2 regions of the Streptomyces sp. AN091965 genome follow, and region 2 is predicted to be linked to the other one. Evidence: predicted binding sites of a transcription regulator. Region 2 holds the regulator's gene; the other holds the start of a gene.
The links. The regulator HspR, encoded in region 2, represses chaperone genes until heat shock. The targets are predictions, from matches to a motif close to TTGAGNNNNNNNNNCTCAA.
Positions count from the first base shown of each region.

Region 1: the regulator HspR is predicted to act here: its motif matches at 5,172-5,190, upstream of lon (endopeptidase La).

Region 1 covers NZ_JALDMY010000001.1:6,447,396-6,454,636, forward strand. Annotated here, with positions in the region: gene MQV74_RS27540 (response regulator transcription factor) at 1-93, opposite strand, end outside; gene MQV74_RS27545 (spermidine synthase) at 160-909, opposite strand; gene MQV74_RS27550 (rhomboid-like protein) at 1,701-2,357, shown strand; gene MQV74_RS27555 (PadR family transcriptional regulator) at 2,766-3,116, shown strand; gene MQV74_RS27560 (DUF1048 domain-containing protein) at 3,156-3,806, shown strand; gene MQV74_RS27565 (GNAT family N-acetyltransferase) at 4,263-4,928, opposite strand; gene lon (endopeptidase La) at 5,213-7,241, shown strand, end outside.
Region 2 covers NZ_JALDMY010000001.1:5,237,699-5,244,939, reverse strand. Annotated here, with positions in the region: gene MQV74_RS22240 (helix-turn-helix transcriptional regulator) at 1-281, shown strand, start outside; gene MQV74_RS22235 (hypothetical protein) at 499-1,005, opposite strand; gene MQV74_RS22230 (fibronectin type III domain-containing protein) at 1,246-1,974, shown strand; gene MQV74_RS22225 (heat shock protein transcriptional repressor HspR) at 2,071-2,526, opposite strand; gene dnaJ (molecular chaperone DnaJ) at 2,531-3,718, opposite strand; gene grpE (nucleotide exchange factor GrpE) at 3,839-4,585, opposite strand; gene dnaK (molecular chaperone DnaK) at 4,585-6,453, opposite strand; gene MQV74_RS22205 ((Fe-S)-binding protein) at 6,767-7,241, shown strand, end outside.

The DNA of each region.
Region 1 (7,241 bases), 1.2 Mb from region 2:
GATCGTCGGGTCGTCCTCGACCACGAGGACCCGGCGCTGTGCTCCTGGCATCGCCGCCGTGGCGCTGTTGTGGGAGGTGTGTGTCTGCTCCATCGCCCCGCCCCTGACGTGATCGCTTGGTGTCCGGTCAGCAGAGTACGGGGCGCGGAGGCACCTCGGCTACGCAGCCCTTGTCGCGAGATGGACCACGTCCGGTACGCCCCGGGCAACGGCGATCTCTTCCGTACGTACGTGATGGAATCCGGCATTCCGCAAAGCGGAGTCGAAAGCGGGTGACGGCTGCGCGGACCATACGGCCAGGACGCCGCCGGGGTTGAGACGGGTGTGACAGGCGGCGAGACCGGTGGGGGAGTAGAGGCTCTCGTTGCCCTGGGTGACGGTCCAGTCGGGTCCGTTGTCGATGTCCAGACAGAGGGCGTCGTACGTGGCGGGGGCCGTGTCGCCCGCGGTCCTGGGTGCGACGGAACGCGGGGATTCCGGTTCGTTGACGCTTGCGAATGCGCCCCTGACATATGCGATCAGATCGGTGTGCAGGATCTCCGTGCGCGGGTCGGCGAGCGCCTGCTCCGAGAGCTCCCCGAGCGGTCCGTCCCGATGCCAGTCGATGACGGCCTGCTCCCGCTCCACCACCGTGATGCGGCCCCAGCGGGGGTCCGCGGCCGCGTAGGCGAGCGAGAAGCCGACGCCCAGGCCGCCGATGAGCACGCTGGGCCGCGGGCGCCCGTCCAGCGCGTCGTACGCGGCGTCGACCAGGAGGCGCTCGGAGCGGCCGTCCGAGGTGTCCATGAGGAACGTGCCGTTGGCGATGATCTGGAGCAGGTCCCCGTGGCGCCGCAGCACGACTTCGCCGTAGGGGCCGTCGCGCCTGTCGAGGACCACGGGGGGATCGGGGCGGTACGGAGTGCGCATCCCCTCATCCTGCTGTCCCCGTCCCGCCGGCTCCAGGCAATTTGAGCGCCCCGGAGGGCCTCGACGGGCCCGTGCGGGACGCCGCGGAATGACGTCGGGTTGCTGTGGGTTCCTGTGAATCGCGTCGCACGTGGCGTCGGTCATAGACAGCGCGGGGACGATCGGTGAAGCGTGAACGTGATCGATTCGTGATGTAGTGAACGTGATCGATTCGTGATGCAGTCGCGTAGGAAGTTCCTAGTGAAGTTCCGTGACGGAGGGAGCGCCTCAGCGTGAACCGGACCATTTCTGGCGTGGGCACCTCTGTGGGTACTGGCGAGGGTGCTTCTGCGGGTTCTTCGGGGCCTGTGGGGTCTATGGGTTCTACGGGTTCTACGGGGTCTGGCGGGGGAGCCGGTGCGGCTTCCGGTCGGGGCTCCGGGGCTTCCGGCCCGGGCGGGCCCGAGGCGGCCGGCGGCGGAGACGTGCTGGGCGGGGCGTCCGGCGGGGACCTGCTGGACGGGATACCCCGCGAGGGCGTGCTGGACGCGATGCCGCGGCAGCGGCGGGTGGTCGCGGCCGGGACGCTCGCGGGGGCGGTGGGTGGTCTTGAGGGGGTGGCTTCCGGGGGCGGGGCCGGGGCTGGCGCCGCGGTCGGCTCTGGTGCCGGTGCTGGTGCCGGATTGGGCTCCGGATTGGGTTCCGGTTCGCTCGGGGCGGGCTCCGCTTCGGCCGGTCCGGCCGGGGCCGGTCTGGCTGTGGCTGGGCCGGGCCCCGACCCTGTCGCTTCGGTGACCGTGCCTGCCGCGCCTGTGTCCCTCGGCGCCGCCACGCTGGCTGGGATCCGCGGGCTGCGGCCCTGGCGGCTGCTGCCGACTCCCACGGGTACGCCCTTCACCTTCTGCTATGCGGTCGTCCTCCTCGTCACCTCGGTGGTCGCCGAGCACGCCGACCCGTCGGTGATCTCCTCGATGCATCAGGGGTCGAGCACGGATGTCGCCCATTTGGCGGACCGGCCCGTGTTCGTCCTCGTCGCCAGCGCGCTGTGGATCGCGGGCGGCATCACGTCGCCGTACGCCATCGGGTTCCTGTTCGTCCTCACCGCGCTCGAACGGCGCGTGGGCGCGTTGCGCGCCGCGGCCGTCTTCGTGCTCGGGCACGTCGTCGCGACGCTGGCCACGGAAATCCCGGTGGGGCTCTCCGTCCTCGTCGGCCACCTGCCCGGCACGTCGCTGCACCGGCTCGACTACGGCATCAGCTTCGGCGTCGCCGCGAGCGTCGGCGCCCTCGCGGGCGTCCTCGCGCCGTGGCTGCGCTGGGCGGTCCTGGCGGGCTTCGGCTGGATGCTCGTCGAGGACCTCATCGCGTTCACCGACCCGATGACGAACTGGGGTCATCTGCTCGCCCTCACGGTGGGCGTGGCGACGTGGCCGCTGCTGCGGGGCGGTGTGGGGCGGGCTGCGGCTTAGGGGTTCGCCGGGGCTCGGCGCCCTGGGCCGTGGCCGGATGTCTGGAGTCTTGTGCCCGGTGCCCGGTGCCCGGTGCCCGGTGTCTGGAGCTGGGGCGGGGCTTGGCGGTGGGGTTCGGGCCCGGCGGAAGCGTAGGCGCTGACGCCGGGCCCGGCTTGTGTTCCGGTCTTGGCTCCGGCGGCGCGCTCGGCTCTGGTGGCGGCCTTGGGCTGGGTGTGGCCTGGGCTTGAGCCGGGGCTGCGCTGCCGACCGGCCGGTGGCTTCGGCGGTGGCGGCCCTGGCGGCCGTGGCCCTGGCCTTGGCTGTGGTGCGGCCCCGGCCGCGGCACCTGAAATCTGTGATGGCGTCAGAAATCAATGTTCGCGGGACTCTTGCGGCGCAAGGCAATGCGCGACTATCTTGTACCGCATGACAAAGGAGCTGTCCGCGTCGCACGACCAGCGCCGTAGCCAGCTGCTGCGCGGGGTGCTCGATCTGTGCCTGCTCGCACTCATCGCGGAGCGGCCTCGGTATGGCTATGAGTTCGTGGAAGCCCTGACCGAGAGCGGCCTCGACCTGGTGAGCGAGGGGAGCATCTATCCCCTGCTCGCGCGCATGGAGCGGGCCGGCCTGGTCGATTCCTATCGCGCTCCGTCCGCAGCGGGCGGGGCGCCGCGCAAGTACTACCGCCTCACCGAGGCGGGCGCGGCCGAGCTGACCAGCGGCCGCACCACCTGGACCGCCTTCACGGGCGCGGTCTCCAGCACCTTGGGGACGTGACCAGGACGCACGACACAGCACGCAATGGGGGACGAAGCCATGACGTACGGAACGAAGAACGAAGCGGCGGCCGACGCAGCGACGGCCAACGCCACGGCGACCGGCGCAGCCGCAATCGGCGACACCGGCCTCACCCGCGAGCGCGTCCTGGCGATCTGCCGGAGCAACTGGGAGTACCGCGGAATCGACGACGCCTCCCTGCGCGAAATGCTCGGCGAGTTCTCCCACCACCTGGAGGAGGCCGCCGCCGCGGGCCGCACCCCGCAGGACGTGGTGGGGCCCGACGTGAAGGCGTTCGCCGCCTCCTGGGCTCGCGCGCACACGCCCCTGCCGCTGCGCGTCCTGCGCATGGGTGCCCTGATCCCCTTCGTCGTCGGCTCCCTGCTGCTGCTCACCCACCTCATCGACCGGACCCTGACCCTGTCGATAGAAGCGCCCCGGATCGCCTTCTACGGAGCGCTGGCAGCAGGCACCGTGACCTGGGAAATGCGGCGAGGGAACCTCGGCTTCAGAGGCTGGATCCTCATCGGCCTGGCCGTGTTGCCCGTAGCGGCGCTCACCGGCTGGCTCATAGGTGATGACCCGCTCTTCCACCTGCCGCTGTGGGGCACGCTGCTGTTCCTTCTGCCCGGCCTGCCGTACGCCATCAAGGACATCCGCGCGAGAAAGAGCGAGCCTTCGGAGGGCTGAGGGGACCGGCGCCACCGAGGGGGCGGCCATGTACGAGGGGGTGGGCTGGCGGGTGGCGGACCGGCGGGCGGCCGGGGCGGGACACCGGCCGACAGGTCGGGCCGGAGGCTGTCGGGACGGCCAACGTCCATGGCGGCCAGTGCCTGCGACGGCCGGTGCCTGCGACGGCCGAGGCCGACGGCCGCCGAAGAGCCGGGCGACGGATGCCCCAGTGGCAGGCAGCGACCCACGCGGCAGGTAAGACGATCACTGAGGTGAAGCGCGGGGCAGCTGGGCCGAGGCCGCCACGCGAGGCGACCCCGGCAGTCAGCAGCCCGTGGCGCCCATCAACGCCCCACCGCCACTGCTGGGCCGAGGCCGCCACGCCAGGCGACCCCGGCAGTCACCAGCCCGCCCCGCCCATCACTAGCCCACCCGTCACCAGCCCACCGCACCCAGCCAACGCCCCACCGCCACTCAAGACTCGTCCGGCCCCTTGCGGCGGGCGCTCGTCAGCGAAGCCACCACCCGCCAGCCGAGCGCCTCGTACAAGGCTCGTCCCTCCACGGTCCCGGCCAGGACGCCGACCTCGCAGCCCTGCTCGGCCGCGGCAGCCTGAAGCGTGCGCATGACCAGGCTGCCCAGGCCGCGGCGGCGGTGCTCCGGCGAGGTCTCGATCTGGTCGGCGACCGCCGTGCGGCCCGTCGGTGCCATCTGGCCGCGCGCCGCCCAAGAACCATCAGCCGCGGTCACCATCGTCCGTACGACACCGCCCCGCGTCCACGTGCGCAGCCGGTAACCCTCCGGTGCCACCAGGCGATCCGGGGCAACCGGGGACAGGGGCACCGTCATCAGGTAGCCCTCCTCCGGATCGACCCACCACTCCGGGCCGAGCCACGGCGTCACCCGCGACGGCTCGGCGAAGACCTTCAGCCAGATGTCCGCACCCGACACCGACGCCGCGACCTTGCGCACGTCGGCCTCCTGTACACCGCCCTGCGGCGAGCCGAAGACGTGCCGGGACGGATGCCTGGCCAGGCCGACGTCGATCGTGTAGCCCCATGGCTCCACCGCCGGGGGAGCCGCGCCGCGGGAGACGACCCAGCCGTCGACCCAAGCACGCACCGCCTCGTTCGCTCCCATGACCTCCAAGGCCTCTATGGCCCCCAAGGTCGCTGTGGCCTCCGTGGCCGTCGTAGCCCCCGTTGCTTCCATCCGTACGTCTCCCAACGTCGACTGGCCATGTAATGGACAGTCAAGAGGTGCAGCCATAACGAGTAATGGTTGAACTGGCTAGGTGAAAGTTACTGAGTCGCGTCGCTGTGGCGGCAGAGGTGATCGCTCACAGCGAACAAACCCCTGGGAACAATCAGGGACTCACAAGCATTGAGTCGGTATAGCTCAACTTGAATGCCGAAGGGGAGATCATGGCTGCTGAGTCCACGGCTAACACATCGCTCGCTCTGCCCGTGCTGCCGCTCGACGACGAGGTCGTGCTGCCCGGCATGGTGGTGCCGTTCGACCTGTCCGACGCCGACGTACGAGCCGCGGTGGAGGCCGCACAGGCCGCCGCGAGGTCCAGTGGGAGTAGCAGCAAGCCGAAGGTGCTGCTTGTTCCGCGCATCGACGGGACGTACGCGGGCACCGGTGTGCTCGGCACCGTCGAGCAGGTGGGCCGCCTGTCGGACGGTGACCCCGGTGCGCTGATCCGCGGGCGGGCCCGGGTGCGCATCGGCGCGGGCACCACCGGCCCCGGCGCCGCGCTGTGGGTGGAGGGCGCGCAGGTCGAGGAGACCGTGCCGGACCCGCTGCCCGGAGCCACGGCAGAACTGGTCAAGGAGTACAAGGCGCTGGCCACGAGCTGGCTGAAGAAGCGCGGGGCCTGGCAGGTCGTCGACCGCGTGCAGCAGATCGAGGACGTCTCGGCGCTCGCGGACAACTCCGGATACTCGCCCTTCCTCACCACTGAGCAGAAGGTCAAGCTCCTGGAGACCGAGGACCCGACGGTCCGTTTGAAGCTCGCCACCGAGCAGCTGCGCGAGCACCTGGCCGAGCAGGACGTCGCCGAGTCGATCGCCAAGGACGTCCAGGAGGGCGTGGACAAGCAGCAGCGCGAGTTTCTGCTGAGGCGTCAGCTGGAGGCGGTGCGCAAGGAGCTGCGCGAGCTGAACGGCCAGGAGGGCGAGGAGGAGTCCGACGACTACCGCGCCCGGGTCGAGGCCGCCGACCTGCCCGAGCACGTGCGGGAAGCAGCCCTGAAGGAGGTCGAGAAGCTGGAGCGCACGAGCGACCAGTCTCCCGAGGGCTCCTGGATCCGCACCTGGCTGGACACGGTCCTTGAGCTGCCGTGGACCGAGCGGACCGAGGACGCGTACGACATCAAGGGCGCGCAGGAGGTCCTGGACGCCGAGCACGCGGGGCTGGAGGACGTGAAGGAGCGGATCACCGAGTACCTGGCGGTGCGCAAGCGGCGCACCGACCGCGGCATGGGCGTGATCGGCGGGCGGCGCGGCGGCGCGGTGCTCGCGCTGGTCGGGCCGCCCGGCGTCGGCAAGACCTCGCTCGGGGAGTCGGTGGCGCACGCCATGGGGCGCAAGTTCGTGCGGGTCGCGCTCGGCGGTGTGCGGGACGAGGCGGAGATCCGCGGCCACCGGCGCACCTATGTGGGCGCCCTGCCGGGGCGGATCGTGCGGGCCATCAAGGAGGCCGGTTCGATGAACCCGGTGGTGCTCCTTGACGAGATCGACAAGGTGGGCTCGGACTTCCGGGGCGACCCGGCGGCCGCGCTCCTCGAAGTGCTCGACCCGGCGCAGAACCACACCTTCCGTGACCACTACCTGGAAGTGGAGCTGGACCTGAGCGACGTGGTCTTCTTGGCCACGGCCAATGTCCTGGAGGCCATCCCCGAGGCCCTGCTCGACCGCATGGAGCTGGTCCGCCTCGACGGTTACACCGAGGACGAGAAGGTCGTCATCGGCCGGGACCACCTGGTGCCCCGCCAGCTCGACCGGGCCGGACTCGCCGAGGGTGAGGTGACGGTCGACGAGAGCGCGCTGCGCAAGCTCGCCGGGGAGTACACGCGCGAGGCGGGGGTGCGCAATCTGGAGCGTTCCATCGCCCGGCTGCTCCGGAAGGTCGCGGCGCAGCACGAGCTGGGCGAGCGGGAGCTGCCCTTCACGGTCGGCGCGGAGGAGCTGCGCGGTCTGATCGGGCGACCGCACCACGTTCCGGAGTCGGCGCAGGACCCGGCCGAGCGGCGCACCGCGGTGCCCGGCGTGGCCACGGGGCTCGCGGTCACCGGGGCGGGCGGCGACGTGCTGTTCGTCGAGGCCTCGCTCGCCGACCCGGAGACGGGTGCGGCCGGTCTGACGCTCACCGGACAGCTGGGTGACGTGATGAAGGAGTCCGCGCAGATCGCGCTGTCCTTCCTGCGCTCCCACGGCGCCGAGCTGGAGC
Region 2 (7,241 bases):
CCCTGTTCCCGCATCCGGCGCCGCAGCCCGCGCGGGACGGCGTCACCGCCCGCCAGCGCGCCATCGCCGAACTGCTCACGGAGGGCCTCACGGACGCGGGCATCGCCGAACGCCTCGGCATGAACGTGCGGACCGTACGCGTCCACATCTCCAAGCTGGCCGAGGTCCTCGGCAGCACGGGCCGCACCCAACTCGGCTACCGCATCGGCCAGTCGGGCCTCCTCGGCCCCACGGACCCGGGCGGCCCCCGCGGATCCCACGGCCCCGGCCGTAGCCGCTGAATCACGAACGTCCGCAATTGCGGCTACTTGCCCCCGCCCCCGCCCCTTGCACCGCAACAAGTTGACGGTAGCGGAGCGTGGGCGCGGCACTGCATGGTGATGACCGCAGCGGCTCTGTTGTGGTCTCCCCCCGCGGGGTCGCGCTTCCCTAAGATGCCCCGGCCCGCCACGTTTCCGTGGCGGGCCGGGGCAGCCACGCGCCCCGCGGACCGGGCGCCTACGCCTGACCCGCCCACTCCCGCAGCAGGCGCTCGCGCAGCTCGCGGCGCGGCGTGCCGCCCTCGTGCGAGCGCCCCCACTCGGCCATCGCCGACAGCGTGGTCAGCAGCGTGGCGGCCCCCTCCGTGAGCCGGGCGAGCAGGGCGCGGGACAGGTCGTACTCCTTCTGGGAGTAGCCGTACGCCGCCGCCACGTACGCGGTCAGCTCGACCTCCTGGTCGGCGGTCTCCACGCACACGGTCATCGAGGGCGCGTCCTCACCGCCGCCGAGCCCGACCGTGAGCGCCATGTCCACCACCATCCCGACCTGCCGCTTCAGCGACTTCACCGGGACGTCCTCGATGCTCAGCGCCCGTACGTCGTCCCAGAGCCACAGGCCCGACTGCTGGTGCCCGAGCCCGGCCACCCCCTCGGGTGTCAGCCGGACCCCGGGAGCGAGCCCGGACGGCTTCGAGCCCACGTACACATCGCCCTCGGCGATCCAGAACAGCCCGACCATGGCCATGGAGAATCCAGCTTTCCCGCGGAAGAGACACGACAGCCTGCCAACTATAGGAGTGCGGCGCGCCGTCTATCGTTCCCCTACGGCTCCTCGCTAGAGTGCCCCGTCCCCCACGGACCAGCGGTTTCTCCCCCCACGTGTGCACCTCCCGTCACTCCTGGAAAGGGACTGCCAGCCGTGTCTCACCCCTCGTCTCCCTCCCCGTCTCCCTCCCCGCGAAGATCCCGTCTCCGCTCGTTCGCCGTGCCGTCGGCGGCGGCCGCCGCCGTGCTCGCCGCGGGGCTCGGCCTGGGCGCCGCGCTCGACACCGGGTCCGGCGGCGCCACCGCCGCCCCCGCCTCGGGCACCGCGCCCAAGGCCCCCGAGAAGCTCAGGGCCGTGTCCGGCGAGCGCGCCAACTCGGTGACCTGGGACGCCTCTTCGGGCGCTCGCACGTACGAGGTGTACCGGGCCGAGGCCGACGGCGCCTTCACCCGCCTCGGCACCGTGACGACGCCGAAGTACACCGACGGGCGGGTCGTACCCGACGTGCCGTACGCCTACAAGGTCAAGGCCGTCGGTTCCGGCGGCAAGACCTCGCCGTACTCCTCGGCCGCGCGGGCGGCCCGGGACACCATCGCGCCACTGCCGCCCGAGCAGCTCTCCGTCGTCACGCCCGACGACGGGCCCGGTGTAGCCCTGGCCTGGCGCGACGGCACCGAAGCGGTGTCGTACACGGTGTACCGCTCGGAGTCCCCGCACGCGCCGCTCAAGAAGATCGGCACGTCCACGACGACCTCGTTCCGCGACACCGGGGCCCCGGGCGGGGACCGCCCGGCCGTCTACTGGGTGAAGGCGGTCGACGCCGCGGGCAACGCCTCCAAGGCCGCCATGGCCACCAGCCGCCCGACCGAGCCGACCCTGCCGCCGACGCAGCCGCCGACCGGCTCGCCGTCCCCCGGGGAGCCGTCGCCGACGCCCGGCGACGGCTGAGCCGCACGGCCGCCCCGGCACGACGAAGGCCGGGCGCCCGCCCACGAACGACTCGTGGGCGGGCGCCCGGCCTGCGCGTGCCGGACTTCCGGCGGGCTACTGCTCCGGCGACCTCTTCGGCCGCCACACCACGAGCGCGCTCGCCTGCTGCACGTCCTGGTACGGCACCAGGTCGCGGCGGTAGGAGGCGTGGACCTGGGCCTCGCGCTGCTGCATCGCGGCGGCCGCGCCCTCGACGGCCGCCGACAGCTCGGCGACCCGGGACTGGAGCGCCGCGACCTGGTTCTCCAGCTCGATGATGCGCTTGATGCCCGCGAGGTTGATGCCCTCCTCCTGGGAGAGCTGCTGGACGGTGCGGAGCAGCTCGATGTCCCGGGCGGAGTACCGCCGGCCCCGGCCGGCGGTGCGGTCGGGCGAGACCAGGCCCAGGCGGTCGTACTGCCGCAGGGTCTGGGGGTGGAGACCGGAGAGCTGGGCCGCCACCGAGATGACGTACACCGGGGTCTCGTCCGTCAGCTGATACGGGTTGCGTCGGCGGCCGTCCCGCTCCATGAGGTCACGCTCCCTTCGCGGCCTTGAACAGTTCTGCCCGCGGATCGAGATCCGCAGTCGCCTTGCGGTACTCCTCCAGGGCTTCCTTCGCCTCGGGGGACAGCGTCGTCGGTACGGACACCTCCACCGTGACGAGCAGGTCGCCGGGGGTGCCGTCCTTGCGGGCGGGGCCCTTGCCGCGCACCCGCATCGTGCGTCCGTTCGGCGTGCCCGGGGGCAGCTTCAGGGTGACGGGCACGCCGCCGAGCGTGGGCACCCGCACCTCGCCGCCGAGCGCGGCCTCGGAGAGGGTCACCGGGACCGTCACCGTGAGGTTCTCGCCCTTGCGGCCGAAGACCGGGTGGGCGTCCACATGGACGACCACGTACAGATCGCCCGCGGGGCCGCCGCGCTCACCGGGCGCGCCCTTGCCGCGCAGCCGGATCCGCTGGCCGTCGCTGACGCCCGCCGGGATGCGCACCTGCATCGTCCGCGACGACTTCGCGCGGCCGCTGCCGTGGCACACCTCGCAGGGCGTCTCGGCGATCAGGCCGCGGCCCTTGCAGTCCACGCAGGGGTCGGTGAGGGAGAACCCGCCACCGCCGCCCCGGGAGACCTGGCCCGTGCCCACACAGGTGGGGCACACGCGCGGCGTGCCGTTCTTGTCGCCGGTGCCCGAGCACGCCTTGCAGGCGGCCTGCGAGGACATGCGCAGCGGAACCGTCGCGCCCTCCACCGCCTCCGTGAAGCTCAGCGTGACCTCGGACTCGATGTCCTGGCCGCGGCGCGGCTGCGTACGCGTCCCCGTGCCCGCGCCACCGCGGTTGAACAGGCCCCCGAAGACGTCACCTAGGCCGCCGCCGAAGCCGCCGGCGCCCGCTCCACCGCCGCCCGGGGCGCCGCCTCCGAAGAGGTCGCCCAGGTCGAAGTTGAACGTGCCGCCGCCCGCTCCGGGGCCTGGCCTGAATCCGCCGTTGCCGAAGAGCGCGCGGGCCTCGTCGTACTCCTTGCGCTTCTTCGGGTCGCCGAGGACGTCGTTCGCCTCGGAGATCTCCTTGAAGCGCTCCTCGGCCTTCGCGTTGCCCTTGTTGGCGTCCGGGTGGTTCTCGCGGGCGAGCTTCCGGTACGCCTTCTTGATCTCGGCTTCGGTGGCGTCCTTGGGGACGCCGAGGACCTTGTAGAAGTCCTTCTCGATGAAGTCCTTGGTGCTCATCCCCGACGTCCCTCCTTCCTCGTCGTCAGGTCGACGCCGACGCCGACCGCGACGCCGGGTCCGCGACCATCATGGTCGCCGGGGGCCCGGCCGCGGCCGACGTCGCCGTCCGTGTCAACGTCAGCCCTTGTCCGGGCCACCGTTCTCCTTGCTCTCGGCCTTGTCGGCCTGGTCGGCGGGCCGGCCCGCGTCCTTGGCCTCGGCCTTGTCCGCGACGTCGGGCGTCCCGCCCTCGCCGTCGGCGTCCTCGGCCGCGTCCGGCTGCACCGTCTGCGCGCCGGGCTGCGGCTCCGCCACCGCCACGCGGGCGGGACGGATGACGCGCTCGCCGATGCGATACCCCGGCTGGAGGATCGCGACGCACGTCGTCTCCGTGACGTCCGGTGCGTAGCTGTGCATCAGGGCCTCGTGGATCGTCGGGTCGAAGGGCTCGCCCTCCTTGCCGAACTGCTGGAGGCCCATCTTGGCGACGACGGTCTCCAGCGATTCGGCCACCGACTTGAAGCCGCCGACCAGCTCGCCGTGGTCCCGCGCGCGGCCGACGTCGTCGAGGGTCGGGAGCAGCTCGGAGAGGAGGTTCGCCGAGGCGATCTCCTTCACCGTCACCTTGTCCCGCTCCACGCGGCGGCGGTAGTTCTGGTACTCGGCCTGGAGCCGCTGGAGGTCCGCGGTGCGCTCGCCGAGCGCCGAGCGGGCCTGGTCCAGCTGGGCCGTCAGTCCTGCTTCTCGCATTGCGTCCCCGGCCGGGGCCGCCGGGCCCTCCTCGGTGGAGGGCTCGGCGGCCTGCGGCGCCGCTTCGTCAGGGGTGGCGCCGGAGGGGACGTCGGGCCGGTCGGCGTCGCCGAAGCCCGGGGTCTCCTCCGTCATCAGACAGCGCCGCCCTTCGCGTCACCGGGCTTCTCGTCGTCGACGATCTCGGCGTCCACGACGTCGTCCTCCTTGGACATGTTCGGCGCGTCGGCGCCGGGGGCGGCACCTTCGGCGCCGGCCGCGCCCGCGGCCTGGGCGTCGGCGTACATGGCCTGGCCCAGCTTCTGGGAGACGGCGGCGACCTTCTCCGTGGCGGTGCGGATCTCCGCGGTGTCCTCGCCCTTGAGCTTCTCCTTCAGCTCGGCGACGGCCGTCTCGACCTCGGTCTTGACGTCACCGGGGACCTTGTCCTCGTTGTCCTTGAGGAACTTCTCCGTCTGGTAGACGAGCTGCTCGCCCTGGTTGCGCGACTCGGCGGCCTCGCGGCGGGCGTGGTCCTCGTCCGCGTACTTCTCGGCCTCTTCGCGCATGCGGTTGACCTCGTCCTTCGGCAGCGAGGAGCCACCGGTGACGGTCATCTTCTGCTCCTTGCCCGTGCCGAGGTCCTTCGCGGTCACGTGCATGATTCCGTTGGCGTCGATGTCGAAGGAGACCTCGATCTGCGGGACGCCGCGCGGGGCCGGGGGCAGACCGGTCAGCTCGAACATGCCGAGCTTCTTGTTGTACGCCGCGATCTCGCGCTCGCCCTGGTAGACCTGGATCTGCACGGACGGCTGGTTGTCCTCGGCCGTCGTGAAGATCTCGGAGCGCTTCGTCGGAATCGTGGTGTTCCGCTCGATGAGCTTGGTCATGATGCCGCCCTTGGTCTCGATGCCGAGGGACAGCGGGGTCACGTCGAGGAGCAGGACGTCCTTGACCTCACCCTTGAGGACACCGGCCTGGAGGGCGGCGCCGATGGCGACGACCTCGTCCGGGTTCACGCCCTTGTTGGCCTCGTTGCCACCGGTCAGCTCCTTGACGAGCTCGGCGACGGCGGGCATGCGGGTGGAGCCGCCGACGAGGACCACGTGGTCGATCTCGGAGAGGGCGATGCCCGCGTCCTTGATCACGTTGTGGAACGGCGTCTTGCAGCGCTCCAGGAGGTCGCTGGTCAGCTGCTGGAACTGGGCGCGCGTGAGCTTCTCGTCCAGGTGCAGCGGGCCCTCGGCGGAGGCCGTGATGTAGGGCAGGTTGATCGTCGTCTCGGTCGAGGACGAGAGCTCGATCTTCGCCTTCTCGGCGGCCTCGCGCAGGCGCTGGAGCGCCATCTTGTCCTTGGACAGGTCGACGCCGTGGCCGTTGGCGAACTGCTTGACCAGGTAGTCGACGACGCGCTGATCCCAGTCGTCACCACCGAGGTGGTTGTCGCCGTTGGTGGCCTTCACCTCGACGACGCCGTCGCCGATCTCGAGCAGCGAGACGTCGAAGGTGCCGCCACCGAGGTCGAAGACGAGAATGGTCTGGTCGTCCTTGTCGAGGCCGTAGGCCAGGGCGGCGGCAGTCGGCTCGTTGACAATGCGCAGGACGTTCAGACCCGCGATCTCGCCGGCCTCCTTGGTGGCCTGGCGCTCGGAGTCGTTGAAGTACGCGGGCACGGTGATGACCGCGTCCGTGACCTTCTCGCCCAGGTACGCCTCGGCGTCGCGCTTCAGCTTCTGCAGGATGAAGGCGCTGATCTGCTGCGGGTTGAAGTTCTTGTCATCGATGTCGACCTTCCAGTCCGTGCCCATGTGGCGCTTCACGGAGCGGATGGTCCTGTCGACGTTGGTGACCGCCTGGCGCTTGGCGACCTCGCCCACCAGGACCTCACCGTTCTTGGCGAAGGCGACGACGGACGGCGTGGTCCTGGCGCCTTCGGCGTTGGTGATGACGGTGGGCTCGCCGCCTTCGAGAACGCTGACGACGGAGTTAGTCGTGCCCAGGTCGATGCCGACCGCACGTGCCATTTCAATGCCTCCAGATACCTACTTGAGTGGAACTGACTCAAGGATGCCCCACAGGTTGCCCCGAGTCAACAGAGCTGAGTCGATGGGACTCAACTCTTATCCCACCCTTACGCGCAACCCGGGGATCACGGAGAGAGACGGCCCCCGGCCCGGAAGGGTTGAGCGGAGACGAGCGAGGGCGGAAAGGGGAGCCTGAGCGACACAGATCACCGCCTGGCTGGCTGCGCGGCCGCACCGTATGTGGGTAGTCTCAGACGGACTGCATAAGTTACTGCTTAGTAATAGACGCCTCGCAGGCCTGAGGAGCCCCGAAATGCAACTCGCCGCGATCATCGTGTCGCTGGTCCTAATCGCGGTCGGCGTCGCGCTGTTCGGCCGTGCCATCCTGCAGATCTACCAGTTCGTGCGGCTCGGCCAGGCCGTGCCCGCAGGCACCCGGACCGACGCGCCCGCCGAGCGCACCCTCACCGTGGCCAAGGAGTTCCTCGGCCACACCCGGATGAACCGGTGGGGCATCGTCGGCGTCGCGCACTGGTTCGTGGCGGTGGGCTTCTTCTCCCTGCTGCTCACGATCGTGAACGCCATCGGCCAGCTCTTCAAGGCCGACTGGATCCTGCCGGTCATCGGTGACTGGGCGCCGTACAACGTCTTCGTCGAGTTCCTCGGCACCATGACCGTGCTCGGCATCCTGACGCTGATCGTCATCCGGCAGCTGAACCGGCCGGGCAAGCCGGGCCGCAAGTCGCGCTTCGCGGGCTCCAACACGGGTCAGGCGTACTTCGTCGAGG